DNA from 2 places in the Labrys sedimenti genome. Region 1 is predicted to be linked to the other one. Evidence: riboswitches for the same ligand, from Rfam matches in the RefSeq annotation. Region 1 holds a riboswitch; the other holds the start of a gene.
What was found. Region 1 has a riboswitch for fluoride ahead of crcB (fluoride efflux transporter CrcB). Riboswitches for the same ligand answer to the same signal wherever they lie in the genome.
Positions count from the first base shown of each region.

Region 2: linked by a shared signal. The riboswitch ahead of crcB (fluoride efflux transporter CrcB) and the one ahead of crcB (fluoride efflux transporter CrcB) in region 1 are both predicted to bind fluoride.

Region 1 is NZ_JAXOUF010000010.1:184,266-199,378, reverse strand. It holds gene U1R88_RS24615 (ROK family transcriptional regulator) at 9-1,181, shown strand; gene crcB (fluoride efflux transporter CrcB) at 1,215-1,652, opposite strand; fluoride riboswitch at 2,048-2,107, opposite strand; gene U1R88_RS24605 (ABC-F family ATP-binding cassette domain-containing protein) at 2,137-3,726, opposite strand; gene U1R88_RS24600 (LysR family transcriptional regulator) at 3,820-4,743, opposite strand; gene U1R88_RS24595 (glutathione S-transferase family protein) at 4,868-5,479, shown strand; gene U1R88_RS24590 (pyridoxamine 5'-phosphate oxidase family protein) at 5,615-6,622, shown strand; gene U1R88_RS24585 (YeiH family protein) at 6,609-7,676, opposite strand; gene U1R88_RS24580 (LysR family transcriptional regulator) at 7,777-8,664, shown strand; gene U1R88_RS24575 (DMT family transporter) at 8,674-9,552, opposite strand; gene U1R88_RS24570 (LysR substrate-binding domain-containing protein) at 9,667-10,551, shown strand; gene U1R88_RS24565 (cupin domain-containing protein) at 10,664-11,089, shown strand; gene U1R88_RS24560 (LysR family transcriptional regulator) at 11,096-11,965, opposite strand; gene U1R88_RS24555 (transglycosylase domain-containing protein) at 12,135-12,866, shown strand; gene rpmF (50S ribosomal protein L32) at 13,129-13,314, shown strand; gene U1R88_RS24545 (F0F1 ATP synthase subunit delta) at 13,761-14,321, shown strand; gene atpA (F0F1 ATP synthase subunit alpha) at 14,321-15,113, shown strand, end outside.
Region 2 is NZ_JAXOUF010000003.1:152,288-167,400, reverse strand. It holds gene U1R88_RS12390 (strawberry notch-like NTP hydrolase domain-containing protein) at 1-1,816, shown strand, start outside; gene U1R88_RS12385 (DUF7146 domain-containing protein) at 1,816-2,853, shown strand; gene U1R88_RS12380 (DUF2493 domain-containing protein) at 3,150-4,073, shown strand; fluoride riboswitch at 4,120-4,181, shown strand; gene crcB (fluoride efflux transporter CrcB) at 4,291-4,629, shown strand; gene U1R88_RS12370 (hypothetical protein) at 4,852-5,019, shown strand; gene U1R88_RS12365 (hypothetical protein) at 5,161-5,604, shown strand; gene U1R88_RS12360 (DUF736 domain-containing protein) at 6,169-6,495, shown strand; gene U1R88_RS12355 (helix-turn-helix domain-containing protein) at 6,682-6,924, shown strand; gene U1R88_RS12350 (DNA -binding domain-containing protein) at 7,045-7,311, shown strand; gene U1R88_RS12345 (transcriptional regulator domain-containing protein) at 7,320-7,769, shown strand; gene U1R88_RS12340 (DUF2285 domain-containing protein) at 7,660-8,199, shown strand; gene U1R88_RS12335 (helix-turn-helix transcriptional regulator) at 8,380-8,658, shown strand; gene U1R88_RS12330 (replication initiator protein A) at 8,668-9,558, shown strand; gene parA (ParA family partition ATPase) at 9,767-10,405, shown strand; gene U1R88_RS12320 (hypothetical protein) at 10,402-10,656, shown strand; gene U1R88_RS12315 (DUF2840 domain-containing protein) at 10,653-11,174, shown strand; gene U1R88_RS12310 (S26 family signal peptidase) at 11,171-11,716, shown strand; gene U1R88_RS12305 (DUF736 domain-containing protein) at 11,763-12,110, shown strand; gene U1R88_RS12300 (lytic transglycosylase domain-containing protein) at 12,114-12,863, shown strand; gene U1R88_RS12295 (relaxase/mobilization nuclease domain-containing protein) at 13,108-14,847, shown strand; gene U1R88_RS12290 (conjugal transfer protein TraG) at 14,873-15,113, shown strand, end outside.

The sequences.
Region 1 (15,113 bases):
GTGAGATCATGGCTGACCAGACCTTCGCGCGTTATGTGAACGAGCGGCGTATTCTCACCCAGTTGCGCCTGCAAGGGGCGATGCCCCGGGCCGAACTCGCCCGGCGTCTCGGCCTGACCCCCGCCACCATCACCAACCTGGTCGAGAATCTCACGGCCAGCTCTCTCCTGGTCGAGCGGCGCACCTCTCGCGAGGACAATGCGCGCCGGGATGTCGGCCGGCCCGGTGTCGACATCACCCTCAATCCGAGCGGCGGCTACTTTCTCGGGGCCGAGATCGGCGTCGGCGTGGTGCGTTTTGCCCTGATCGACCTGGCGCTCGGGGTGGTCGACAGCCGCACGGCCCGCCTGGCTCATCCGGTTGGCCCGGAGGCGGCGGTCGATGCCATCGCGACCTATGCCCGCGGCCTGGCGCAGCCCTTGCGCTCGATCGGCATCACCGTGCCTGGCCTGGTGCGCTCGGACGGCTATGTCGTGCACCTGCCCATGCTGGGCTGGAAGGATCTCAACCTGAAGGCCCTGGCGGAGCAGGCGCTCAGCGCGCCTGTCTTTGTCGAGAACAACGCCCATGCCGCCGCCTTTGGCGAGGTTTATACCCAGCCCGGGCTGCAGGCAGACGCCATCGTCTATCTCAAGCTCGGGGCCGGCTGCGGCGGGGCGGCCATCGTCAACGGGCGCCTCGTCCGCGGCGCGGGCGGCACGGGCAACGAGTTCGGCCATATCCGCATCCGCGAGAGGGGCCCGCGCTGCTCCTGCGGGCAGGAGGGCTGCCTGGAGACCTTCGTCAACATTGCCGCACTCGATCGCTTCTATCGGCCGGGGCAGGGCTTCGGCGTCGATTCTCTTTCCGCCTTGCCGGCGATGGTGGCGGCCGCCGCCCATGCCGGGGATCGCAACGCCGGCGCGGCCATCGACGAACTCGCGGACCATCTCATCATCGGGCTGACATCGCTGACCAACATCTTCAACCCCAGCACGATCGTGCTCGGCGGCGCCATGCGCCCGGTGCTCGCCGCCCGGCTCGACAGGCTGTCGCAGGCGGTCGGCGCCGGCATCGTACCGGGGATGACCAGGCCACAGATCCGCTTGTCGACCCTGGGCGAGATGGAATGCGCCATCGGTGCCGCCACCATCGCCCATCATCAGGATTTCGACGTCTCCAACATCGAGATCGGCGGCTGATGCCAGGTGCGGCACCTGGCTGGGGATCCGAAGTCAGGATGCTTCCTCGTCGACCTGCACCTGTGCCACCTGCTGCGTGCCGTTGATCGCCGTCGCGCCATAGAAGCCGAGCGCCGAGGCGGCGACGCAGAGCACCACGGACACACCGACATTGATCAGGGCGCGCAGGGGCATGTTCATGTGCAGGAGTTCGAAGGTCTGCAGGCTGAAGGACGAGAAGGTGGTGAAACCGCCGCAGATGCCGACCATGAAGAACAGCCGCCACAGATCCGGCAGGGGCGCCCGGCCATTGGCGATGGTCAGCGCGCCGAAGAAGGTGATGGCGAAGGAGCCGGCGATGTTGATGAGGATGGTCGCCCAGGGCAGATTTTCACTATAGGGCGCCATCCACAAGCCGATCCAATAACGTCCCACGGAGCCGATGGCGCCGCCGATGGCGATCATGATGGTGTTGGCGAGCACGGGTGACATGGATGCTCCGAAAATTCGGTGAGAGAGATGAAGGTTTCGGCGGCAAGAGGCTGGTCCGATGAGGATAGCCGGGGCTTAGGCCCAATGCGGATCACCTAGCAAGGAAACACTACAAGGGTAGTGCAAACGCGAAGGCGCTCGAGTGAACGGCATTAGCTTTGGGCCACCGCCAATCTGAAATCCCGGCAATGCCTGATTCATGGCGGAATCAGCCCCAGACGCCAGGCGATGGCAAGTCCGATCAGGCCGAGAAGGGCCAGTATGAGCCAGATACGAAGCAGGAGAAAGGATATCGGCCGTCCCGGTCGCGAAGGGTGCATGGCATACCTCCAGAGAGATTGCAGCGGCACTTCGACGAAAGCGGGAGACGGGGACAACCTCCTACCGGCGCGAAGCACCTGGTAGGAGTCATCAGCCTTGCGGCGGTTTGGGGGGACTCCATCCCCTATCGATGCCCCACAATACGGCCCGGGTCCCGGTGGGGTCAAGCCGTTGGCGGCAACTCCAGCCTGTGCGAGATGCCGATGGCATCAAGGAAGCTCTCGTCGTGGCTGACCACCAGCAGGGCGCCATCATAGGCACGCAAGCCTGCTTCCACCGCCTCGATCGCATCGATGTCGAGATGATTGGTCGGCTCGTCCAGGATCAGCAATTGCGGCGGCCGCTCTCCGCCCAGGACGCAGGCGAGGCCGGCCCGCAGCATCTGCCCGCCGCTGAGGCTGCCGGCCTTCTGGAGAGCCGCGTCTGCCCGGAACATGAAACGGGCCAGCGCGGAACGGCAGGCATTCTCGTCCGATTGCGGATTGAGCCGCTTGAAATTGTCGCGGATCGTCTCCTGCGGGTCGAGCAGACTTACCTTCTGGTCGAGCAGGGCAAAACCGGGAAGGACCTGCACCTGGCCTGCCTGTGGCCGGAGGCGGCCGGTAATCAGGTCGAGCAATGTCGTCTTGCCGCTGCCGTTCGGCCCGACGACGGCGACGCGCTCCGGCCCGGCGAGCGTGAAGGAGAGGCCGTTCAGGATTGGCTGTCCCGTCTCGTAGCCGAACTGCAGCGCATCGAGGCGCAGGACAATCCTGTCGGGGGGCAGGCCCGTGGGCGCGAGCCTCACCGACAAGGGTTGCAGGATCTCGAGGCGCTCGCGCGCCTTGGAGAGGGCCTCTGTCGCCTGCGACTGCTGGCGTTCGGCCAGGCGAGCGCCGGCACCTCCGCTCTTTTCGCTGCGCTCCTTCTTGGCGTCGAGGAGCAGCAGGGGCGCATCGCCCTTGGCCCGGGCCTTGCGGCCCGCACTGTCCTTGCGCGCCTTGCGTTCCGCCGCGATCTGGGCTTTTCGCTCGGCTTCGTCGAGCCGCTTCTCGGCCTCGCCCAAATCGTGGCGGGCGGCCGCCAGTTCCAGGGCCTTGCGCGCCCGGTACCGGCTCCAATTGCCGCCATAGACGCAGGCGCCGAGCGAGTTCAGTTCCACGATGGCGTCCATGGCCTCCAGCAGTTCGCGGTCGTGGCTGACCACCAGCGCCCCGCCGCGCCAGCCGGCGATGAGATCGATGACGGCTTTTCGGCCGTTCCGGTCGAGATTGTTGGTTGGCTCGTCCAGCAGCAGGAAGTCCGGCTCGGCGAAGACCAGCGCCTCCAGGCCGATGCGGGTGCGCTGTCCGCCCGACAACGTCGTCAGGACGGTGCCGGGTTCGATGGGAAGGCCGAGTCGGGCGAAGGCCGCCGCGAGGCGGGTTTCCAGTGTCCAGTCGGCCATGGCGAGTTCTTCGGCGCTGGCCTGGCCCGATTCTGCTCGGGCGAGCAAGGCCAGGCCATCGGTCACGCCGAACAGATCGGCGACGGTCTCGTCCGGCCCGACCTGGACGGCCTGGCGCAGGCGTCCCAGGCTGCCATGGACGATAACACCACCGGAACGGGGCTGGAGATCCCCTGCTATCAGTTTGAGCAAAGTCGTCTTGCCGACGCCGTTGCGGCCGACGAGGCCGGACCGTTCGGAGCCGAAGCTCAGGTCGAGCCCGGAGAACAGCGCATGGCCGTCAGGCGTGGACCAGGAGAGATTGGAGAGCGTGATCGAAGCAGGCATGAGAATGGTTTATCCCTGACACAAGGCAAAGCGGCGTTGCGTTCAGGTTCAGATCCATTGCTTCACACTCACTGAATTGGCGATACCTCCTATCTAGGAGGATGGTCGGGCTCGTGCAAGATCTCCGAAGATCGGGTTCGCCCGCAGCCGCTCGACGGCGAAATCGACGAAGGAGCGCACCTTGGCGGAGGGCGCGCGGCCGCCGGCGTGGACGATATGAACAGGCACCGGTTCTTCCTCGAACTCGGTCAGCACGGTGCGGAGTGTGCCTTCGCGCAGGGCCGTGTCGACCTGATAGGCGAAGACACGCACCAACCCCCAGCCTGAGATGGCGGCTGAGATCCCCGATTCGTTGAGATTGCACATCAGCCTTGGCTGGATGCCGACATTGATCTTCTCGTCGCGGCCGAAGCGCCATTCCAGCCGCGGCCAGGCGCCGATCCTGGCGATGACGCTGTGACCGGCAAGCGCGGCGGGGCTGCGCGGCTCGCCATGCTCGGCGAGATAGGCGGGCGAGGCGCAGATCACCCGCCGCATGCTGCCGACGCGGATCGCCGTCAGCTCCGAATCCGGCAAATGGCTGATGCGGATGGCAACGTCCATGCCCTCCTCTACCAGATTGGTGATGCGGTCGAGAAACAGGGTCTGCGCGCTGACGACCGGATGCCGGCCGAGATAGTCCATCACCACTGGCAGGATATGGAGCTGGCCGAACATCACGGGCGCTGTGACGATCAGCGTGCCCGTCGGGGTGGTGTAGGAACCGGCGGCGGCGGCTTCGGCATCGGCGAGATCGGCCAGGATGCGCTGGCAGTCATGCAGGTAGCGCTCCCCGGTCTCCGTGAGCTTGAGCGAACGGGTGGTGCGGACCAGCAATTGCGCACCGATGGTCTCCTCGAGGAAGGCGATGGCCCGCGTGACGGCGGGTGGGCTCATGAACAGGCGCCGGGCGGCCTCGGCGAAGCCGCCGCTCTCGGCCACCTTCACGAACACCCGCATGGCCTGCCAGCGATCCATGACGCCTCCAATTTCCGATTGTTTCGATATCTGGAATGATGCCTTCCAATCAATCGATATTCTCTATCCACATCGAAATGATCAAGGTGCTCCGATAGCGCCGGTATCGGCGAGGAGGTCAGCTATGAAGCTCTATCACTATCCCCTGTCGGGACACTCCCATCGTGCCCACTTGTTTCTGTCGCTGGTGGGCGTGCCACATGAACTGGTCGGCGTCGACCTGAAGGCCGGCGAGCACAAGACGCCGGATTTCCTCAAGCTCAACACGCTGGGGCAGGTACCGGTCCTCGACGATGGCGGCGTGATCGTGTCGGATTCGCTCGCCATCATCGTCTATGTCGCCCGCAAGCTCGGGCTGGAGAACTGGCTGCCGACCGATCCGGCTGCTGCAGCGGCCGTTCAGCGCTGGTTTTCGGTCGCAGCGGGGCAGCTCCGCATGGGCCCCGCCGCGGCGCGCCTGATCACGGTGTTCGGGGCCAAATACGATGTCGAACAAACATTGGCGGCGGCGCACGCCATCCTTAAACTGATCGATGAGGAATTGATCGGACACGATTGGATCGTTCTCGATCGACCGACCGCGGCTGATGTGGCGCTCTACAGCTACATCGCTTCGGCCCCGGAGGGGAATGTCGATCTGACGCCCTATCCGCAGATCGGCGCCTGGCTGCGGCGGGTCGAGGCTTTGCCAGGCTTCGTGCCGTTCCAGAAGACCGCAATCGGGCTGGCGGCCTGATCGTCCCCGGGACGGCCAGCATCCTGCCAGCTCTTTTTCTTCGGAGCATGGTGTGTCCTGGAGCCAGCAGGATGCTGGCGATCCCAGGGGCATCTCGGCTCGATTTCATTTTATTGCTTCCGGAAGGCAAATGTCATGGATGGCAATGTGCCTGTCGCCACGGATTCGCCGTGGCATGAGGGTGAGCTCGCCCTGCAGCGCCGGGCCGGTGCTGCCGAGCGCATGGATATGGTCGGGCGGCGGGTGTTGCGCGACCATCTGATCGAGCAGCATCGCGACTTCTACCCGCTGCTTCCCTTCATCGTCGTCGGTGCAGCCGATCATGCCGGAAAGATGTGGGCGACGATCCTGGCCGGCCTGCCAGGATTCCTCCATTCTCCCGAGCCCCACACGCTGCATGTCGCGGCTGGAGCGGATCCCGCCGACCCCTTGGCCTCAGGCCTGGAGGACGGCGCCGCGATCGGCCTGCTCGGCATCGAACTGCATACGAGGCGGCGCAACCGGCTCAATGGCACGGTACGGCGCACGGGGGCCGATGCCTTCGACGTCGAGGTTGGCGAGAGCTTCGGCAATTGCCCGCGCTATATCCGCCTGCGCGACTTCGGCTTCGCACGCGATCCGGCCGCGACTTCCACGCTGCCGGTCCGGCGCTTCGATCGCATAGAAGGACCCGCGGCGGTGCTGATCGCCGGCGCCGAGACGCTCTTCATCGCCTCTTCGGTGACGCGCGCGGACGGCCGCCGCCAGGTCGACGTCTCTCATCGCGGCGGCAGGCCGGGCTTCGTGGCGGTGCAGGACGACGGCAGCCTGCTGATACCGGATTTTGCCGGCAATCTCTTCTTCAACACGCTGGGCAATATCCTGGCCGATCCGCGCTGCGGCTTCACCTTCGTCGATTTCGAGACGGGAGACCTGCTCCAGCTCTCGGGGGACGGCGAGGTGATCCTGGAGGGGCCGGAGATCGCCGCCTTCGAGGGCGCCGAGCAATTGCTGCGGTTTCGGCCGAAGCAGGTTCTATTGAGGCCGGGCGCCCTGCCGCTGCGCTGGCACTCGCCCGCGGACGGTGTCTCGCCCCATTCCCTGGCGACGGGGAATTGGGAGGAGGCGCGTGCCTTGCTGGAAACGGTCTTCAGGCAACCTTGAGCAGGACGATCAGCGCGTAGCTGATCACGCCAAGGGCGAGCAAAGACAGAATCACCGTCGAGGTCACCCGCGGCCCGGCCTTGGCGACGGCACGGATGTCGACGGTGAGGCCGAGCGCAGCCATCGAGATGATGGTGAGCGTATTGGCTGCCGAGGCGATCGGCTGGAGCGAGGCTTGCGGCAGGAGGCCGAAGGAGCGCAACGCCATCATCACCAGGAAGCCGATGATGAACCAGGGCACGATCTGGCTGAGGCGGGGGTGTGCCTGGGTGGGCGTACCTGCCGCCGAGGCATCCGCCTTGCGCCGGATATCGCTGACGAGGGCCAGGACCACGATGACAGGGCCGAGCATCAGCACGCGGGCGAGCTTAACGAGGGTGCCGATCTGCACGCTGAGGGCGGCGACGGGCGCGGTGGCGGCGAGAACCTGCGGCACGGCATAGACGGTCAGTCCGGCGAGGACGCCATATTGGCCCGGGGTGAGGTCGAGCGCGGGCACCAGCAGCGGCAGCCCGATCACGGCGACCACGCCGAGGACGGCAGTAAAGGCGATCGAAGCGGCGACGTCCTTGCCGTTGGCACCGATCACCGGCGCCGTCGCCGCGATGGCCGAGTTGCCGCAGATCGAATTGCCGCAGGCGACCAGCAGGGCCATGTTGTGCGGCAGGCCGAAGGCGCGGCCGATGCCGAAGCTCAGCATGATCGACACCATCACCACGCCGGCAATGCCCGCCATCAGGCCGAACCCGGCATCGGCGATGGCGGCAGCGCTGACGGAGGCGCCGAGCAGGACGACCGCCACCTCGAGCAGGGTCTTGGCGCCGAAGGTGATGCCGCGATCGAAGCGGGCATGCGGCTGGGCGAAGGTGCGGATCAGGGCGCCGATCAGGATGGCGAGGACGAGAGCCTCCAGCCAGGCCTTGCCGAACAACGTGGTCTCGATGAGCTCGGCGGCCATGGCGAGGGCGGTGACGATGATGCACAGGCCTGCACCGGGAAGAATCCCGCGAAGTCCCGTCATATCGCTCAACCGGCTGCCGAGTTTGCTGCTCATGATCCACCTGCAATTTACAGGTTTCTTCTGCCTTATTGACTCTGTTCAATCCATTTCAAAATAGTGTAGAAATCATTCGATCCAATCGAATGGTTTTGTGATGACCTTGGAGCAGCTCAGAATTTTCGTGGCGGTGGCCGAGCGTGAACACCTGACACAGGCTGCGGCCGTGCTTCATTTGACCCCGTCGGCCGTCAGTTCGGCCATCCGCGTGCTGGAGGATCGTTATGGCGCGGCTTTGTTCCATCGCGTCGGCCGCCGCATCGAGATGACGCCGGGCGGGCGGGAATTCCTGCCGACGGCGCGGGCGACGCTCGCTTCGGCCAAGGCGGCGGAACTGGCTCTGTCCGAACTCGGCAGCGGGGCGCGGGGCTCGCTGGTGGTGCATGCCAGCCAGACCATTGCGAGCTATTGGGTAGCGCCCTTCCTGGCGCGCTATCACGACGTCCATCCGCATGTCGATCTCAGGCTGGAGATCGGCAATACCCTCAGCGTCACCCAGGCCGTGCTGGAAGGGGCGGCCGAGATCGGCTTCATCGAGGGCGCCATCGACGAGCCGGCCCTGTCGGTGCAGACGGTGGCGCATGACCGCCTGATCGTGGTGGTGGCGCCGGGCCATCCCTGGGCCGACGGGCGCACGGTGCGGCCCTATGACATCGCCACTGCGCGCTGGATCATGCGTGAGGAAGGATCGGGCACCCGCTCCGTCTTCGAGGAGGCGTTGCGGGGACGGGACGTCGATCCGGCCGCCCTCGAGATCGCCCTGGTGCTGCCGTCCAACGAGGCCGTGCGTTCTGCGGTGCGCTCGGGGCCTTTTGCGACCGTGATGTCAGAATTGGTGGCGGCGCCCGATTTGCAGGCGGGGAGGCTGGTGCGAATCGCCTTCGACATGCCGCCCCGCGCCTTCCGCATGCTGCGCCACCGCGAGCGTTACCGCACCAAAGCCTCTCAGATGCTGGAGATGGTGATCACCCAGACCGGCGGGTGAGATCGTCTCTCAGCCGCCGCTGGTCGCGGGGAGCCGGGTCAGCCAATAGCCGCCGGCGAGGATGGTGAGGCAGCCGAGCCCGGCCTTGAGGTCGGGAACCTCGCCGAAGGCGAGGAGGCCGAGCAGGGCGGCGAACACGATCCAGCTATAGCCGATGGGCCCGGCCACGGCGATGTCGGCGAGCCGATAGCCCCTGATATTGCAATATTGGGCGAGGATCGCCACCGGCCCGAGCATCAGGCAGGCCAGGATCGGGCCGGGACCGACGCTCTTCCAGCTCAGCCAGGCCGGCACCAGCATCAGGAGGAAGCTGAACAGGTTGACATGGGCCAGCATGGAAAGCGGCGTGTCGCCCTTGGTCAGCCGTTTCACATAGATGATCTCGAATGCCATCAGCACGGCGCCGAGCAGCGCCATCGCCGCGGGGATGGTGACGTCGCCGAACGGCGTGGTGGCCGAGTGCTGGCCGATCACCACCGCGAGCGCCCCGAGGCCGCAGGTGAGGCCGGCCAGCCAATGGCGCCAGCCCACGGTCTCACCCAGCATGACCACGGCAAGCGCCACCACGAAGATGCCTTCGAGCAAGCCGATGGCGCTGGCGGCGGCAACCGGCATATGGGCGGCGGCATAGATGGCCGACAGGCCGCCGAAACAGCCGAAGCAGGCGCGCAGGAAATGCTGGCCCGGCCGCGGACTGCGCAGGCTAACGAGCGAATGTCCGCCAGCCTTGGCCACGACGAGCAGGGTGACGAAGCCGCTGGCATAGCGCAGCAGCAGGATCTGAGGGATCGCGAGCAAGGGGCCGGCAAAACGGCCCGAGGCGAAGATCAGGGTGAACAAAGCGGTGCCGATCAGGAGCCAGAGGGCACCCTTGGCGTTGGCACTCATGCCAGGCGCCCCGGCCAGCGGCGTTGATTTTGCTGCAATCGTCATGCTTGATGAGGTCACAGATTTCATCCCTGCAAACAAACGCGTTCTTTGATTGCTGCATGAGGAAAATCGATGCAGGCGCCTCGTCGTCTTCCGTCCCTCAACGCCGTGCGCGTCTTCGAAGCGGCGGCTCGCCTCGGCAGCCTGAAGGCGGCGGGCGAGGAACTGGGCGTGACGGCCAGCGCCGTCAGCCACCAGGTGCGCCATCTGGAGGAAGGGCTCGGCGTACGCCTGCTCGCCCGCTCCAACAATGCCATCGAGCTGACGGCGGAGGGCGCCCGTTTTGCGGCGGCGACCGCACCGGCGCTCGACATCATCGCCGCGGCAGCCTCGGCGTTGCAGCGCGACGCCAACGAGGTTCTCGTGCGCGCCTCGGTGTCGCTGGCCTTGCGCTGGCTGATTCCGCGCCTCGGACGCTTCCGCCAGGCTCATCCTTCCATCCGTGTCCGCCTGGAGACACCGGTCTCGGCCATGGCTGATCATGACGATATCGATCTCGTCATCGGCTATTCGCGCGCGGAAAATCCCGTCCAGGGAGGAGCAGTGCTGTTCGACGATGTCTGCATTGTGGTGGCCGCACCCGATGTGGCCGCCCGCTATCGCGATGCCGGTGCCGCCGAACTGGCTGCTTCGGGAGCCCTGATCTCGGCGACGCAGGACGACTGGGACTGGCGCCGCTGGGCAGAGGTCAATGGCGTCGAATGGCGCGAGGTGCGCATGGCCAATCGCTTCGAGATCGACGATGCGGCCTGGGAAGCGGCGAGCGCGGGCCTCGGCATGACGCTGGCTTCGCCGCGCCTGATCGAGAGGGAGTTGCGCAACGGCCTGCTGGCCGTCGTCGGCCCGCAGGACGGGCTGCTGCTCGGCAATTACTGGGTGCGCGCCCGCCCGCCCATCCGCCGGGGCGCGGAGCTCTTCCTGGCCTGGCTGCTGGAGACCGCGGCCGAGGCCGCCTGAGAAGCTGCGCCGGAAGGCAAAGTCCGCCCTTGTCGGGGAGGCGATTGGAGCGCAAGCTCATAGGGAACGACCGCTCATCTCTGTCTCGGAACTGTCGACCGGGGATCGCATCATGCCGGAAATCATCAGCATCAAGGGCCTGGAACTGCGCTTCCTGCACAGCAAGGCGGACACACGGGGCAGCCTCGATATGTTCGAGATGGTCGTTCAACCGCATGCCCGCATGCCGGTCGCGCACTATCACGAAAGCTGGGATGAAACGGTCTATGGCCTCGAAGGCGAGATGACCTTCCGAATCGGAGACGGCGAAGTTGGATTGAGTGTGGGAGAGACGCTCTTCATCCCGCGCGGCACTGTCCATGCCTTCCGCAATGACGGGCCGGTGCCGGCGACCTGCCTCGTCGTGCTGACGCCCGGCGTGCTCGGCATCGACTACTTTCGCGAAGTGGCGGCACTGCTGGCGGCCGACACGCCCGATCTCGCCCAGATGGGCGCGATCATGCGGCGATACGGCCTGGTGCCTGCTCCCCTGAACTGAAGCACGCTACTTGCCGATCGGCAGCAGCTCCAGGAAGGCCTGGCCGGCGGGACTGATGCCCTGCTTGCGAACGGAGGCATGCAGGTCGCGGCGCAGCGGCGGCGTCAGCCGGCGGACCGCGAGGCCGCTGGTGTCGTCCGGTAGGGTGAGGTCGGGCATGACGGTGAGGCCGATGCCCTCGCGCACCATGCCGAAGATGGTGGCATTGTCACGCACCAGGAACAGCACGTTCGGCTTGCTGCGGGCCGCCGCCAGCGCGTCGTCGAGCTGGCGGTTGCCGCCTCCGCCCGAAAAGATGGCGCGCTCGCCATCGATCGCCTCCAGGCCGATCGAAGCGTTCTTGGCCAGGGGATGGCCGCCGGGCAGAATCAGCACGAAATCGTCGTTGGCGACGATGGTATTGTCGAGTTCGGGATGGGGTTCTCCGCTGATGCCGATATCGACGGCGTCGGCAAGCACCCAATCGTTCACTTCCTCGTCGGTGCCCAGATGCAGGGTGATGCCGGCTTGCGGATAGAGCGCCCGGAACGGCTTGAGCCAGCCCGGCAGCAGTTTGGCTGCCGCGCTCTGCACCGAGCCAATGCGCAGCGTCGTACCGGAAAGCTTGTCGCTGGCCTTGGTGACGGCGGCCAGGCGCTGGGCTCCCGCCAGCAGGGCCTGCGCCTCGACCAGGGCGGCTTCGCCGAGATCGGTGAGCTTCACACCGACACGCGTGCGGGTCAGCAGCTTGGCGCCGAGGGCATCCTCCAGCCCGGCGATCGCCTGGCTCACGGCCGATTGGGTGAGGTGGATGCGCTGGGCGGCGGCGGTGAAACCGCCGGTTTCGGCCGCGGCGACGAAACAGCGCAGCTGGGTGAAGGTGATATTAGGATGCATGATCGATGGAGCCTGGCGAAGCAGTTCTCCTAATATGAGGGTTGCCAGCCTTCTTGCCTAGCGCAGGCGCCGGTTGCATGCGTCGTTGTCACCCTTTCTTACGAGCCGGATGCGCGGGCTGGCGCTTTGCGCTATGACGAAGCGTGAAACGAGGGATCGGGCAGGGGTGATGGCTGACGCGGCAGCGCCCGAAGACAGGCCGAAACTTGGGGTTGCAATGGCCGTCAGGAGAAGCTCGCGCACGCTATGGCGGCGCCTCGTCATGGTTGCGATCGGGCTCGCTGCCCTGCCGGTGGTGCTCACCATCGTCTATACGGTGGTGCCGCCGATATCGCTGCCCATGCTGGGGCGCTATCTCACCGGCCAGGCCGTCGACAGGCGCTGGACGCCGATCGAGAATATCGCGCCGGTCGCCCGCTTTTCGGTGATGGCCTCCGAGGACGGCCAGTTCTGCCGCCATTGGGGCGTCGATTTCGGTGCGATCGCCGATGTCCTGGAGCGCGGCGGTGAAAAGGGCCCTTCGCGTGGCGCCTCCACCATCGCCATGCAGACCGTGAAGAACCTCTATCTATGGCCGCTGCCGACCTTTGCCCGCAAGCCGCTCGAGGTACCGCTGGCAGTGTGGACCGATCTGGTCTGGTCGAAGAAGCGCGTGCTGGAGGTCTATCTCAACGTGGCCGAATGGGGCGATGGCATCTACGGCATCGAAGCCGCTGCCCAGCATTATTTCAAGAAGCCGGCCTCCAGGCTCAATGCCCGCGAGGCGGCTCAACTCGCCGTGGTGCTGCCCAATCCGATCCGGCGCAGTGCCGGCTCGCCGACGCGGCGCCTGCGCAACCTGGCCGGCTTGATCGTCAATCGTGCCCGCAACTCGTCCGGCTATTTCGACTGTGTGAGATAGGCTATGGAGATTCGGGGGAGGGGGAATGCCACGCCTGGGACCGCGGACGTCTCGTCCGCTCTTCCTTCCGGCATGCACTATGCTTCCAAGAGGCGGACGAGACGTCCGCGGTCCCAGGCGCGGCGTTTCCCGCGCGAAAGAATCTCGCTCCAGCCTCTTTCTTCCTGAGTTCTCTTCCTGTATAGGCTGCGCCTTCAATCGATTTTGTCATCGGCCTGTCGTGACTGTCACGGCATCCGCACGCCACGAAGAAGATACCCCAATGGCTGTTCCGAAGCGAAAAACCTCCCGCATGAAGCGCGGCTTCCGCCGTTCCGCTGATGCCCTCAAGGCCCCGACCTATGTCGAGGACAAGGATTCGGGCGAGCTGCGCCGTCCGCACCATGTCGATCTGAAGACCGGCATGTATCGCGGCCGCCAGATCCTGACCCAGAAGTCCGACGCCTGAGAGCCGGCGCGGTTCTCCGCGCGGCATCTCGTCCGGGCCGGCTGATTGCCGGCCCTTTTGTTTGTCTTGAGTACGGGCGCCGGGGCGGGGCCCGGAACTTTTCTTGCACTGAAACACGGGACGTAACGCGCAAGCGTGTGGCCGAATCCGACCTCCGATCCGGGATGGCGGAAGGCGTCCTCGCCGCTCTCATTCGAGAACCGTGACAAACGGGGCGGGTTCTGCCGGTGGATTGAGGTTTTTTCGCCGCGTTTTCGGTGTTTCCCTCATGTTGCGTCGGCCAAGCCTGTGTGTTAGGTGAGCGCTCGTGTTGCGGGGGCGGGACCTTGTCCTTCCTGCAACCATGAGGAAATTCAACATATCCGCCAAGGGGTTGGGCGGTCGGGTGCGGGGAAACCCGGCTGGACTGCTGTTCTCCCGAAGTGGTTTCAGCAGAGAGACACGCGGTGGCAGGGGAAGAACCGATCGTATCCGGCATGGCCAGCCGCTATGCCAATGCCTTGTTCGAGCTCGCCAGTGAGCAGAACGCCATCGATTCCGTTGCTGCCGATCTCGGCCGTTTCAATGGCCTCGTCGAGGAAAGCGCCGATCTCAAGCGCCTCGTCCGCAGCCCCGTCTTTTCCTCCGAAGAGCAGACCAAAGCCGTGACGGCCGTGCTCGAGCGCGCCGGTATCGGTGGTATTGCCGCCAATTTCATCAAGCTTGCCGCCCATAACCGCCGCCTCTTCGCGGTTGGCGACATGATCTCCGCCTTCACCGCGCTGGTCGCCAAGGCACGCGGACAGGCGAGCGCCGAAGTCACGGCGGCCCAGCCGCTTTCCGACGACAATCTCAATGTCCTCAAGGACTCGCTCAAGAGCGCGACCGGCAAGGATGTTACCCTCAACGTCAAGGTCGACCCGAGCCTGATCGGCGGTCTGATCGTCAAGATCGGCAGCCGTATGATCGACGCCTCGCTCAAGACCAAACTCCAATCGATCAAGATCGCCATGAAAGAGGTCGGCTGATGGACATCCGCGCCGCAGAAATTTCCGCCATTCTGAAGGACCAGATCAAGAATTTCGGCCAGGAAGCCGAAGTCTCCGAAGTCGGTCAGGTTCTCTCCGTCGGTGACGGTATTGCCCGCGTCTATGGCCTCGACAACGTCCAGGCCGGTGAAATGGTCGAGTTCCCCGGCGGCGTGCGTGGCATGGCGCTGAACCTCGAAACCGACAATGTCGGTATCGTGCTGTTCGGTTCCGACCGCGAGATCAAGGAAGGCGACACCGTCAAGCGCACCCGCGCCATCGTGGACGTGCCCGTCGGCAAGGGCCTGCTCGGCCGCGTCGTCGACGCCCTCGGCAACCCGATCGACGGCAAGGGCCCGATCCAGGCCGACACCCGCGCCCGCGTGGACGTCAAGGCTCCCGGCATCATCCCGCGCAAGTCGGTGAACGAGCCGATGGCGACGGGCCTGAAGGCCATCGACGCCCTGATCCCGATCGGCCGCGGCCAGCGCGAGCTGATCATCGGCGACCGCCAGACCGGCAAGACCGCCGTGGCGCTCGACACCATCCTCAACCAGAAGCCGCTCAACCAGGGCGACGACGAGACCAAGAAGCTCTATTGCGTCTACGTCGCCGTCGGCCAGAAGCGCTCCACCGTCGCCCAGTTCGTGAAGGTGCTGGAAGAGAACGGTGCGCTCGACTACTCGATCATCGTCGCCGCGACCGCCTCCGACCCGGCCCCGATGCAGTTCCTGGCGCCCTTCGCCGGCTGCGCCATGGGCGAATATTTCCGCGACAACGGCATGCATGCCG
Region 2 (15,113 bases), on a different contig from region 1:
ATGGAACGACGTGCGGGTCGACATCACGCCGCGCGAATACGTCCTCGACTATCTCGCCCACTCCTTCCCGGTGCAGCTCTACGAGCCCTTCTCCGACAGCGAGGGAAATCTGTCGTCGCGTCCGGTCTATCGGGATGGCCAGCCCGTCGAGAGCCGCGAGGCCGTCGCCCGCCGCGACGAGCTGATCGAGCGGCTCGCATCGCTGCCCCCGGTCCCGGGGGCGCTCGACCAGATCGTCCAGCGCTTCGGGACGGACGTCGTCGCCGAAGTGACGGGACGCTCGCGGCGCGTGGTGCGCAAGGGCGAGCGCCTCGCGGTCGAGAACCGGGCCGGATCGGCCAATCTCGCCGAGGCGGCCGCCTTCATGGACGACCAGAAGCGCGTTCTCATCTTCTCGGATGCCGGCGGCACGGGTCGCAGCTATCACGCCGATCTCGCCGCCCGAAACCAGCGCCTGCGCATCCATTATCTCTTGGAACCGGGCTGGAAGGCCGACGCGGCGATCCAGGGTCTTGGCCGCACCAATCGGACCAATCAGGCGCAGCCACCGCTCTTCCGACCGATCGCCAGCGACGTGAAGGCCGAGAAGCGCTTCCTCTCGACGATCGCGCGCCGGCTCGACACGCTGGGCGCCATCACGCGCGGCCAGCGCCAGACCGGGGGACAGGGCCTGTTCCGGCCCGAGGACAATCTCGAAAGCTCCTACGCGCGTAATGCGCTCCGCCAGCTCTATCTGCTGCTGGTTCGGGGAAAGGTCGACGGCTGCTCGCTCCACCGCTTCGAATCCGCCACCGGGCTCAAGCTGACGGACGACAACGGCATCAAGGACGAGCTGCCTCCCATCACCACCTTTCTCAATCGGCTGCTGGCGCTCACCATCGATCTGCAGGGCGTGCTCTTCACCGCGTTCGAGCAGCTCCTGACGGCGAAGATCGAAGGCGCCATCCGCAGCGGCGTCTACGACGTCGGGCTCGAGACGCTGCAGGCCGAGAGCTTCGTCATCACCGGCAGCGAGGTGATCCATACCCATCCGGGCACCGGGGCGGAAACGCGGCTGCTCACCATCACCCGGCGCGAGCGCAATCGGCCGACGAGCCTGGCGGACGCGCTCGATCACCTTTCAGATCCCCGGGCGCGGCTCCTCGTCAACGGCCGTTCGGGACGCGCCGCCGTGCAGATCCCCGCACCGTCAATGATGCTCGACGATGGCGAAATCGAACGACGCGTGTGCCTGCTCCGCCCAATGGAGCAGCATTACGCACCGCTGCGCATGATGGACGAGAGCCATTGGGAGGAAGCCGATCGCGCCGTCTTCGCCGCAGCGTGGTGGGCGGAGGTGAACGACCTGCCGGAATTTGCCGACAGCACGATCCACATCGTCGCCGGCCTGTTGCTGCCGATCTGGAAGCGCCTGCCGAACGAATCGACACGCGTCTACCGGCTCCAGACCGATGCCGGCGAGCGCATCATCGGTCGCCGCGTCTCGCCCGCCTGGGCGGCGAACGCTGTGACGACGGGCGCCGCGTCACTGACTACGGAGCAGGCCTTCGCCGCGCTGATGGACGGCACGACGATTCTCGATCTTGCCGATGGCCTTCAGCTTCGCCGCGCGCGCGTCATGAGCGCCTATCGGCTAGAACTGACCGGTTTCACCGAGGCCATGCGGGATCGCCTGCGCGCCTACGGCCTGTTCAGTGAGATCATCTCGTGGAAGCTCCGCTTCTTCGTGCCTGCGGACGCCACCGGCCCGGGCGTCCTCGCCAAGCTGCTCGACACCTTCCCCGTGGCGCGCATCTCCGAGCGGGAGGCTGCGTGATGGCACGTCAGGATGCTTCCGATCTTTCGCATCGTCTCGGCCGGCAAGCCGAGGCGGTGTGCCGCCACTATCTCGGCAGTGGCCGGCGCGAGGGCGGCTATTGGCTGGTGGGCGATGTGCGCAACACGCCCGGCCGCTCAATGTATGTCCGGCTCAAGGACTCGCCCAAGGGTCTCGCCGGAAAATGGACTGACGCAGCCACCGGCGAGCATGGCGATCTTCTCGACGTCATCCGCGCAAGCTGCGGCCTGATCGATTTCAAGGACGTTGTCGACGAAGCGCGGACCTTCCTCAGCTTGCCGCCCCCGGAGCCGAAAGAACGTGAACACCAGCGGCATAGTCCGGCGCCGCATGGTTCGCCCGAGGCGGCGCGCCGGCTCGTTCACATGTCACAGCCAATCTACGGCACGCTCGTACAAGCGTATTTACGTGAACGCGCCATTACGGATTTACGCGGAACCGGAAGCCTGCATTTCCACCCGCGTTGCTATTACCGCCCTGACGAGCATGCAGCGACCGAGACCTGGCCGGCGATGATCGCGTCCGTCACCGACCTCGACGACAAGATCACCGGGGCGCATCGCACCTGGCTCGATCCCCGCCGCTGCGACAAGGCGCCGATCGACACGCCGAGGCGGGCGATGGGCGATCTTCTCGGCAACGCTGTGCGCTTCGGCATCGCTGGCGAGGTGATGGCGGCTGGCGAAGGCATCGAGACCGTCCTGTCGCTCCGGCAAGTTATACCCGACATGCCGATGTTGGCAGCGCTCTCGGCGGCACACCTCGCCGCCATCCTGTTCCCCGACACGCTGCGGCGGCTCTACATCGTCCGCGACAACGATCCGGCCGGTGACGGCGCGCGCGACACCCTGATCGAACGAGCGCACGCAGCCGGAATCGAAGCGATCGTCATCTCGCCGGAGCTGGGAGACTTCAACGAGGATCTGCGTACGCTCGGCCTGAACGCACTGCGCATGGAAGCCCGTTTGCAGGTCGCGCCGCAGGACGTCGTCCGCTTCATGGCATTGGCGGCATAGCCGGCAGGAGAACGGGCCTGCGGTTAGCCGTCGTGCTCAGCGGATGCGGCAATCCATCGGAGGGGACCGCGCCTCGGCCTTCGAGAGGGCGATCGGCCCACAAGCCGGCCAACCGGGCAATGGCGGCGGCCGACTATTTTCCGGCGCGGCCTGAAGGCCGCTTTCCATCGCGAGGCAAAATAGCCGGCCTTAGCCATCAAGCCCTGCGCTTGCGCTCCGGGTGCCCGGCCGTCCGGCCCGTGGGCTTCGTCGCCATGAAGGCCGCGACGGTCGCGGTCCAACCGACGGAGCATCCCATGCGTGATCACGACGATTACGAACCCCACCACGAAGCCTCACCCACCGACCATGTCCTCAACGAACTCCAGCTCCACGGCTACCGACCCTTCGCCGACGAGCCCGATCAACGGCTTCTGCCCGACGGCAACCAAGTCGCGGGCGCCGTCGCCGACATCTTCGACGCCCTGATTAGCACCTTGGAGGACACACGCCTCGAACCCGACCTCGACGATCTCCTCTGGTCGACCACCAACGTATTTCACCGCGCCACCGACCGGATCGGTCGGGAACTGGACGACAACGAGCAGGCCCAGAAGCGGGCGCAGCGGGAACAGGACGGCAGCGAAGTGAAGTCGGTCGAACTTGAGCGCCTGATCACCGAAGGCATGACGCTGATCGAGCGCCAGAACGCCTTCGAGCTGATGCGCGACCAGGCTGCCGAACATTACGAACGCCACGTCGGCAAGTCATGGCTCCCGCGCAGCGGATCGAAGGTCAACCATCGCAATCTGACCTCGGCGATGATCGACAGCCGCGACTTCCTGATGGCGAAGAAGCGCGCCGATCAGCAAGTGCTCCTCCCTCCCGGTCCGAAGATCGCCGTCACCGGCGGGCTGGACTTCAACGATCACCAGCTCATCTCGGCCAAGCTCGATCAGGTTCACGCGAAGCATCCCGACATGGTGCTGATCCACGGCAAATCCCCCAAAGGGGCCGAGAAGATCGCCTCCCTCTGGGCAAAGACCCGCAACGTTCCACAGATCGGCTTTGCACCCGACTGGACGAAACATGGCCGGGCCGCACCGTTCAAACGCAACGACGAGATGCTGCAGATCGTGCCGAAAGGCGTGATCCACTTCCCGGGCACCGGCATCAACGACAACCTCGCCGACAAGGCCAAGAAGCTCGGCATCCCGGTCTGGAGGTTCGGCGGCGCGTAAGCGCCGCCCCGACCTCTACCAAGAGCCGATCTCTTTCGATATCATGCACGGTGACGGGGATGGAGTTCCCCGATAACCGCCGTTCCGGCTGATGACTCCTACCAACACAGGCAACCCGCCTGTCGATGGTAGGTGTTCGCCTTCGACTTGTTGGTTGCCGCATGCACAGGGCAACCATGAACTATCTGATTGTTTCATCGGCGCGGGACTCGGCGGCATGGCCCGGCACGCGATCAACGTCACGGCCCTTCGCACGCTCGGCTCAAGCAGTTTTCCGTTCGGAACGCTGACCATCAACGTCCTCGGCTCGTTCCTGATGGGGATCGTCGTCGAGTATTTCGCGCTCCGCAGCGGGCTATCCCAGCATGCGCGCCTGTTTCTCACGACAGGCATCATCGGCGGGTTCACCACCTTCTCGGCGTTCTCGCTTGAGGTAGCACTTCTGATCGAACGCGGACAGCACCTTGCGGCGTGCGCCTATGTCTCAGGATCGGTAGTGCTTTCCATTGGCGCTCTGTTTCTCGCGATAGCAATTCTTCGGAACGCATTCGCGTGAACATCGACCACGACCTCGCTCTGATCGGAGCGGACCACCCCGCTTCTATGCGCTAATCCTTGGCCGGACGGGTCGCTTGGCGCCATCAACCCGTAAAGGGTCGGCTATGCGCGCATGCCGCCGCTCCGGCTGCGCCTGCGCGGTGATTGCAGCGACCAGTCCGACACTTCGGGCGCCTGTCAGCGGGGGAGGGTCCTCCGCTCGAAGACAGGAGCCGATCCGATGTCCCCGAACGAAGCCCAAGCCTTCGCCTTCAGCCTCGCCACCACGCTCATGGCAGCCATCGTCATCTTCCAGGCCGGTGACGGCACTCTTTCGGTTACGCCCGCCAGCGAATACGACGGCAGCGCTTCGGAGATTGTCCATGAAATTGATCCGTTTGCCCCCTGACCCCGCAAAATTGGCTGCCCCAGGCGGAAGTCGCTCGCGATTTCCGCTCCCGGCGTCCTTTATCTTTCGCTATTGTGCGATCGCGCCGTGGTGGTGGTGGCAGGCGAAACCGTTGAACCTATTCGAACGGAGGCCACCGTCATGATCATCCTCGGAATACTCGGATCGCTCGCAGCAATCGGCGTGCTCTGCTGGCTGCTATTCACGCTGGCTATTTTCGCCCTGCCGACCTTCGTAGGTGCAACCGTGGGAATGTGGGCGCACGGCAGCGGCGCAGGCGTTCTCGGCGGGATCGCCGTCGGCCTCGTCGCCGCGGCCGCGACCTTCGCCGCTGGTCAGCTCCTGATCACCTTCGTCAAACCGATGTGGCTGAAGCTTACCGTAGCGATCGTCTTCGTCGCCCCTGCCGCTGTTGCCGGCTTCCACGCCACCCACGGCATCGTGAAACACCTCATGCCATCTGAGGCATGGCAGATCACGTTCTCGGTCATCGGCGCTGTCGCTGTCGGCATCACCGCGCTTGTACGAGTTGCGGGAATGGCGGCGGCCCCGGGTCCTTCCGGCCGAGGCCTTGCACGGGCCTGATCTCCCATATTCCCGTCAAGGGGCCAGAGCTACGGGGGGGCCTCTTCGTCATCTCCTCTTGCGACGATAGGTCGATGAAGCGCGGATCGGCGCTGTCCTGAAGAAACGGCCCTCATTGAAGCGCTGCCTGCGTGCGACCCGTGTCTTAGCGGCCGAGAGAATACCCGGTGAGGCACTCCCCTGCGAACGGCGGCTGAAGGTCAGGATAGAGCAGTGCTGGCCCCTGTCGTGAGATGGACGAAGCCGGTGACATGCCGACGCGCCGGTTTGTCGATGCAGGACGGCCGCCATCTCTTCCGTCATGTGACCGTGTCTCGACCGCTCCAAACGGCCTCTTCAATGGCCTGATCTGGCCGAAGGCCGGCTAAAGCCCCGATCGCCTATGACGCAACAGCCGCGTCAAACTTTCTTCCCCTGCCGGCTGCGCCGCCATTCCTCGCGAGACAAGAAAGCCCTCCTTAGCTGTCAGGCCCCTGCGGGGTGCGCCGTCGATCGCCTCCGGCCAACCGATCGCCATCGAGGCCGCAATGGTGCGGGCTCGGAAACGGAAAACGGAGACTTACAATGGCGACCATCGGCACTTTCAAGAAGACCGGCTCGAACGAGTTCACCGGCGAAATCGTCACCCTCAGCGTCCAGGCCAAGAACGTGCGCATCGTTCCCGACCAGCGCGCAACCGGCGAGAACGCCCCCAGCCACCGGGTCTTGGTCGGCCGCGCCGAAATCGGCGCCGCCTGGTCCAAGCGCTCCAACGAGGGCCGCGACTATCTGGGCCTCAAGCTCGACGATCCGAGCTTCAACGCCCCGATCTACGCCAACCTCTTCGACGACGAGGACAGCGACACCTTCTCGCTGATCTGGTCCCGCCCCAACGGGCGCCGGGGCGACTGACGCCCGGCGCAAGGCCCCGGCCGAAAGGCCGGGGCCTTCGGCGTCCAAAGGCGACCGAATCAGTCACCGTGAAAGTGCCTCGCGGGCAGGCGCGAGAGCACGATTCGGATGGAAGTATCATTAAGAGGCGACTATTATAGCCGTAGTTCTGGCGTGCGCGTAGGTCCAAGTGGGAGGTGATCATGCATGATCACCGCCCGACAATCGCGGGCCGCACGCGCTTTGCTGGGTTGGACACAGGAGACGCTCGCGGACAAGGCCCGTGTATCCCTCACCGCACTCAAGCGATTGGAATCCGAGAGCAATCTCGGGATCTACGAAAGCACGCGCGACGAGGTGAGACGAGCCTTGGAACGAGATGGGATCGTCTTCTTGAGCTCCGACCAAGGCGTAGGGGTCATGCTTGTCGATCATAAGGTTCGTCGCTGATTATCGGCATATCGCCGCCGTGACGCGATTGTCCGGCGACACGGCTTGCATTCGTAACGGCGTCAGATCATCGTTAACAAATCCCTCCACAGTGGATATTTCGGACATCAGGGGGATGCGGTGACGACGCACGACTTCAAGGATGAAGCACCAACGGGATCGGCTCTCACGCCGTACGACCGGGCGCATATGGCCTTGTACCTGCGCCTGATCGATTCATGGCGCGACGGAGCCGACTGGAGAGAAGCCACACGCACGTTGTTCGGCCTCGATCCTGACGCTGATCCGGAGCGTTGCCGTCGCGTTCATGCGACACACCTCGCACGGGCGCGCTGGATGTCCGAGCACGGCTACCGCGAAGTCGCGAGAGAGAGCCTTGCCCGTTAGCGCCCGCGATGCCTCGGGAGCAACACCTGTTGCTTCAACCTGGACTTCCGCGCAACGCAACTCACGGTAATCATTGTCAGTCCGAACTCGATCGGAAGACGATGAGGAGCAAAGCTGTGACGCCGGATCCCTCTCAGTGGCGAGCCTCGGCAAATTATGATCACGTCGATAGACTGAGCGCGTCTGACCTTGCTTGGGAGTGGCTTCGGCGCAATGACGCCTACGACCGTGACTTCACGGCGCTCCTGCATCGCGACATCTCTCCCGAACAAGATCTAGAAGACTTCCGACTCCGTTGGGGGTTGCGATTTCCCTGTCGATCCGCTGGATCCGCCGCCGGCCGCTCCCGTGCTTTGGTCGCCTACGGACGATACCAGCACTGTTATTCTCGACACGGCGCCAGACCTTCTCGCGACGACGACAACAGCGGCGATCTTACCGCCGCCGCTTGCATCTGATTCAATCGGCGCAGATTTCAGACTGCATGACGCTGACGTCCCATCGCTGCAGCTTATCCAGATCGGCGAGTCGGCGACGATCACCCCGTTGGTCGCGGTCATCCCGCTCGACATCAGCGGCTTCGACCGTCTGGAGTCGGTTGAACGCCTTCTCGCGACGCTTCATCACCGCGCCGTGCCACCAGACACGCGGTTGACAGCCCAGCAACGTGCCAGAGCTCGCAGAATGCTCCAAGCATTCGACGGTTTCCGCTACGGCGCCACGCAGCAGTCAATTGCGCAGGTGATCTTCGATATCGGCGATGTCAGTCGCGACGAATGGCAAGCCTCGTCGCGCCGACATGCAACCATGTCTCTGCTACGCGAAGCTAGACGCATGATCGAGGGTGGTTACCGTAAACTCCTTCGGCATCGCCACCGCCGCGGCTAACCGGCTCAGCCCGCCATGCGATGCGCCGCAGACCGCCGGCCTCGGACGACGATCCGATCACGGTGTGGGAATTAGGCTCCCCCCAAATCTCCACGACAACTGCCCGGCCTTCTTTCGCCACCGTACCCGCAGGCCGCCGCTCATCCGTAGCGGCCGCCGCGAGAGCACGGAGGTTCGATCATGGGCGAGGAAGCCGCCAATCTACCGCCACGATACCTGCGCACCGAGGAAGCAGCGCGCTTCTTGAACCTATCGGAGCGCACCCTTGAAAAGCATCGTACGTATGGCACTGGTCCAACCTATCGCAAGCTGGGCGGCCGCGTCGTTTATTCCATAAACGACCTTCAAGCCTGGGCAGATCGTGGTCTCGTCACCTCGACCTCCGATCCGAGCGGAAACGTTTCACCCGCCAAGCCCCAGAAGGCCGCGTCGCTCGTCGTAGGCCGCACACTGCGCTGAGACGGTCGCATGTCGCCCAGTCATCAGCATCACAGCGGCGAGCGCGCGCAACTCGATCTGTTCCGGGCGCTGCCCGGCGATCTCGCGCCCCGCGACGCGCAGGATCTCATGGCCTATCCGTTCTTTTCGCTCGCCAAGTCGAAGCGCTTGGCGCCGATCGACTTCAAGGCCGGCGCGGTGAAGATTCGCGTCGAAGCCGTCGCCGAGCATGGCATGGCGACCATATGGGACGCCGACGTCCTGATCTGGGCCGCGTCACAGATCGTCGAGGCGCGCGACGTTGGGCTCCGCCCGTCGCGTCTGATGGCGACCACCCCTTACGAGATTCTCAACTTCATCGGCCGCGGCGTGTCGCTGCGCGACTACGACCGCCTCAAGGCAGCGCTCGACCGGCTCCAGTCGACCACCGTCGCGACCTCGATTCGCCAGCCGACCGAGCGGCGAATGCATCGCTTCTCTTGGATCAACGAATGGAAGGAGCGCGCCGATCATCGCGGCCGCCCGCTCGGTATCGAACTGATCGTGCCCGATTGGTTCTATGGCGCGGTGCTCGACGACGCACTCGTGCTGACGATCGACCGCAATTACTTCGGCCTGACCGGCGGCCTCGAACGCTGGCTGTACCGCCTGGTGCGCAAACATGGTGGCAAGCAGGAGTTCGGCTGGAGCTTCGACTTCCCCCATCTGCACGCCAAGTCGGGCAGCCTCTCGCCGCTCAAGCATTTTGCCTACGACCTGCGGGACATCGTCAAGCGCCAGCCGCTGCCCGGTTACCGGCTGACGATCGAGCAGTGCCTCGGCGGTCCGGAAATCCTCTCCTTCGTGCCGACCGATCCGGATTCCCTTGGCATCCCGCGCCGCCGTCGCCGCGCCAAATCTTACCCTGGGGATAAGCTGTGAATCGCCTCGTGCTATCAGGGACCGGCACTATCGTGCCATCGGGGACCGGACTCTCGTGCTATCGGGGACCGAAATCGTCGATTCCTCGCGCTGAATCAGCAGCTTGCGAGCCCCGTAACTTATCTAACCTAGATTCCTACGGAATCTTTCTAACGCGACCGCGTTTTTCGGCCGCTGTGGACGAGTTCCCGATCGCCGGGAGACCGTCATGATCGTGGCGCTGCTCAACCAGAAGGGCGGCGTCGGCAAGACGACGCTCGCCCTGCATCTGGCCGGTGAATGGGCTCGACGTGGGCAGCGTGTCACACTGGTCGACGCCGATCCACAAGGCTCAGCGCTCGACTGGTCGCAGCAGCGCGCCCGGGAAGGCCTGGAGCGGCTGTTCGGTGTCGTGGGTCTGGCCCGCGATACGCTCCACCGAGAAGCCCCGGAGCTGGCGCGCGATGTCGACCACGTCGTGATCGACGGACCGCCGCGCGTCGCCGGCCTGATGCGCTCGGCGCTGCTTGCTGCCGATCTCGTGCTGATCCCGGTGCAGCCGTCGCCGCTAGATGGCTGGGCGTCGGCCGAAATGCTGGCGCTGCTCGGCGAGGCGCGCGTCTATCGCCCGCAGCTCGCCGCGCGCTTCGTGCTGAACCGCTGCGCCGCTCGCACGATCCTGGCCCGCGAGACCGCCGAGACGCTGGCGGATCAACACCCGCCTTTGCTCTCGACCACGATCGGCCAGCGCATCGTGTTTGCCGACGTCGTGCAAACCGGTCGGCTCGCCGCCGAGCAGGACGAGGATTGCCCTGGCGCGCGCGAGATCACCGCGCTCGCGGCGGAAGTCGCGAGGGTCGGTGCATGAGCGAGCGGTCCTCCAAGCGCAGCTTTGCGGCACGTCCTGCCGATCCCGAAGATTGGATCAAGGCGCCCGGCCGTCATTCCCTTCGGGCTCACCCCAGCGAGGATTTCTCGGCGCGGCTGACGATCGACGTCACCGCGGACATGCGGGGCCGCATCAAAATCGCCGCCTTCCAGCGCGGCCAGACCGTCGCCGACATGCTGCGCGCGCTGTTCGAGCGTGAATTCCCACCCCCGTCAGGAGAAGGACAATGACCGGCCTCGTCGCCGCGCCAATGCGCGTCGGCCGTGCTGCCGCCGAGCCGCCGCCCGAAGCGTTCACCCAAGTCGAACTCGTCTGGGTCGAGAAGCAGACCGAACACTGGATTCGCTTCGGTCGCGAGCAGCGCGAGCAGATCCTCGACCGCCGCCGCCGCATCCTCTTCTTCCCTCCCGGCAACGTCCTCGCGCTGGTGCGCTGGGCGGCGAACGAACACGGCACCGTCGTCTCGCGCCTCGACATCCTGCGCACAGTCGAGTGCGACGCGCCGTGTCAGACGGTCCCGACGGTGACGCCTGGCGCAGAGGTCCTGCTGCACGTCGATGGCTGGCCGAAGGTTGAGCGCATGCTCCAGCTCATCGACGCCATCGAAGCGCGCGGCATCGACCCGATCGAGGTCTCGCCGGACCACTGGCGCCACGTCCACAACCGAATGACCGTCGGCGAAACACCGCGCGCCTATGGTCCGCGCCAGCATCGCGCCTTTCTCCTGCGTCGGAGGATCGGCGCATGACCCGGCTCTCCTACGCCGTCATCACGACGGCGGCCGTCTCGCTTATCGGCGTAGCTTCGATCGCTTCGTTCGCGCCGCGCCTGATCTGGAACGCGTCCGCCAGCACGCCGGTCGGCTTCTACACGATCGGCGATGTGGGCGCGGTCGACGTGACCGATCTGGTGGCCGTAGACGCGCCCGAGCCGCTCGCAACCTTCCTGTCCGATGGCGGCTACCTGCCGCGCGGCGTGCCGCTTTTAAAGCGCGTCGCCGCGGTCCCGGGTCAGCGCGTTTGCCGGACCGGGCTCGCCATCACCGTCGACGGCGTGCCGATGGGCGACGCGCTCGATCGCGATCGTCGCGGTCGCCCGCTCCCGGTGTGGCAGGGCTGCCGCTCGGTCGCGGCCGGCGAACTGTTCCTGATGAACTGGCAAGTCCGCGACAGCCTCGACGGTCGCTATTTCGGCCCGCTTCCGGCCTCCGCCGTGATCGGCCGGGCCACCCCTCTCTACACCGACGAGGACGGCGATGGCCGCTTCGTCTGGCGCGCGCCGACGCGGTGACGGCGCGCCCATGACCCTGTCCACCGCAATCTGAAGGAGACGACCAATGCCCGTGATCGGTCAATTCATACGCGAAAATGACGGCTTCATCGGCCACCTGACGACGCTGTCTCTACACCAAGACGTCATCATCGTCGCGGCCGAACCGTCCGATGCGGAGAACGCGCCAGACTTCCGCGTCCATGTGCTCGACACCAACAGCAACGAGACCGGCGCGGAGATCGGCGCCGGCTGGAAGCGCACCGGCGAGAAAGCTGGCGAGTACGTATCGCTGCAACTCGACGATCCGACCTTTGAACATCCGATCCGCGCCAACCTGTTTCAGTCGGCCGACGACAAATCCGCCTGGGGCCTGCACTGGAACCGCCCGCCAAAGCGCGGCGAGCGGGACTGAGCGATGTCCGCTGCCCGCATTCAACCTGTCGTCGGGGGGAGGATCGCCCTCCGACGTACAACCTTCCTCCTCCTTTCCGGCCTGTTATTAGCGATGCCGGTAACCGGCCCCGCCAGCGCGCAAAAAACGCCGGCAGAGCGGTCGTCGCAAAGCGAGCCGTACGCCACCTACATCACCGAGGCCGCACAGCGGTTCGGCGTTCCCGAAACGTGGATTCGTGCAGTGATGCGCGTCGAAAGCGCGGGCGATCTGCGCGCGATATCGTCGGCCGGCGCGATGGGTTTGATGCAGATAATGCCCGCCACTTGGGCCGAACTCCGCGTCCGGCATCGGCTCGGCGGCAATCCCTACGACCCGCGCGACAACATCCTGGCCGGAGCGGCGTATTTGCGCGAGATGCACGATCGCTACGGTTCGCCCGGCTTCCTGGCGGCCTATAACGCCGGTCCCGGTCGTTACGAGGAGTATCTCGCCGGCCGACTATTACCTGCCGAAACGCGCGCCTATGTCGCCGCGCTCGCCCCCGTTGTCGGCGGCGGCGAACTCGCCGGGCCCGTCAGGGTGGCTGCAGCCGATCCGCTCGCATGGACGCGGGCGCCGCTCTTCGTCGTGCAGTCTGCCAGCAGCGCGACTGCAACGCCAGTGCGTCGCGGAAGCGCGCCCGGCGACGCCGCAACGACCGATCCGGGCGCGATCGCATCCCAATCCGATGGGCTTTTCGTGGCGCGCAATGCCTATGGAGGCCCCCGATGATCGCGTTCGTGCCGCATCGCACCATAGCGTGGTCTCGCGGACGGAAGGCGGTCCGCGCAGGAGGAGCAGTCAGCACAACCGCACGATGGCGAGATAAAAGCGCGCGAGGTGCGGCTTGGTGCGGTCGTGTGTTTTCAGTGACTTATTCCGCGTCCGCGCGAGGTGCGCCTGATCGGCACAGCCTGCGCTTTCCCGATTTCCGCAAGAATTTCGGCGCCTTCGCGCGATGTGCGGGGCCTCGGCCATGAGCGGCGAGGACGATTTCCGCATCCGGCCTGGTCGCATCCGCTCCACCCGGGCTCAGCAGGCGCGGCCCTTCATCGCGCAGGCCTTGGCGGCCGCGCAGCGGGCCGGCGGCAGCGTCTCCCGCTCCGGCAAGATCAGCTCGAGCAACCGCTCGCGGTTCGGGCGCGGTCAGCGCGCGACCGTCCAGGCCAACCGGCTGCTCACCAGCCGATCGCGCAACACGGTGATCAAGACGCGAGTCGTCCGTCATGGCGCTCGGATCGCGCCGCTCAGCGCGCACCTCAGCTATCTCAAGCGCGAGGGCGTGACCCGGGATGGAGAGAAGGCTCGCCTGTTCGGTTCCGAGACCGAGGACGCCGACCCGAAGGCCTTCGCCGAGCGGACCCATGACGATCGTCATCATTTCCGCTTCATCGTCTCGCCCGAGGACGCCACGGAGATGTCCGACCTCAAGGCCTACGCCCGCGACCTGATGGGGCAGATGGAAAAGGATCTCGGCACGAAACTCGACTGGGTGGGCGTCGATCATTGGAACACCGACAATCCCCACGTCCACATCATCCTGCGGGGTCGGACCGACGACGGCCAGGACCTCGTCATCTCCCGCGACTACATCAAGGAAGGCATGCGCGCCCGCGCGCAGGATCTCGTCACCCAGGAGCTGGGGCCGCGCACCGACCACGAGATCCGCCGCAACCTTGAGCGGCAGGTCGGCGCAGAGCGCTGGACCAACCTAGACCGCCAGCTTTCGCGTGATGCCTATCGCACCGGCGTCGTCGACCTCGCCCCGCATCCCGACCGCCAGCCGGACGAATTCCATGCGATGAAGGTTGGCCGCTTGCGGAAGCTGGAGACGCTCGGCCTTGCAGATCAGATCGGCCCCGGCCAATGGGTCGTCTCGGATAATGCCGAGGCGACGCTGCGCGAGCTGGGCGAGCGCGGCGACATTATCAAGCGCATTCATCGCGGCCTGAGCGAGCGCGGTATCGAACGCGGGGCGGCCAGCTATGTGCTCGCCGGCGAGAGCGTTGACGATCCCCTCATCGGTCGGCTGGTCGATCGCGGCCTCGACGACGAGCTGAAGGGGACAGCCTACGCCGTGGTCGACGGCACCGACGGGCGCACCCATCACATCAAGCTTCCCGATCTCGACGCAGCCGGCGACAGCGCCCCAGGTTCGATCGTCGAGCTGCGCAAGTTCGACGACGCGCAGGGCCGTCGCCGCGTCGCGCTCGCCGTCCGCTCCGATCTCGACATCGAGCGGCAGGTTCATGCGACCGGCGCCACCTGGCTAGACCGGCAGGCCATCGCCCGCGAGCCGGTCGCGCTTGGCGGCGGCGGCTTCGGCGCCGAGGTGCGTCAGGCGATGGACCGGCGGGCTGACCATCTCATCAGCGAAGGGCTCGCCGAGCGGCAGAGCCGGGGCGTCAGTTTCTCGTCGGGACTGATCGAAGCGCTGCGCCAACGTGAGGTCGAAGCGCTGGGGCAAAAACTCGCGGCCGAGACCGGCCGGCCATTCTCGAAGGCTGGAGCGGGCGAGTATGTCGCGGGCACCTATCGCCAGCGCTTCGCGCTCGCATCGGGCCGCTTCGCCATGATCGACGACGGCCTCGGCTTCCAGCTCGTCCCCTGGTCGCCATCCCTCGAACGCCACATCGGCCAGCACGTATCCGGCATCTCGCGCGGGGCTGGCGGCGTCGACTGGAGCTTCGGTCGCAATCGCGGCCTCGGCATGTAGCCCAACCAAGAACGGAGTGCCTGCCATGTCGGCGACGAAAATCCTCTGGGGCCAGATCCTCACCGTGTTCCTGATCGTGCTGATGACCACCTGGGCCGCGACACAGTGGACCGCCTATCGTCTGGGCTTTCAGCCTCAACTCGGGGGCCCCTGGTTTGAATTGGCGGGCTGGCCGATCTACTATCCGCCATCCTTCTTCTGGTGGTGGTATTTCTACGACGCCTATGCCCCGCCCATCTTCGTCGAGGGCGCCTACATCGCCGCAT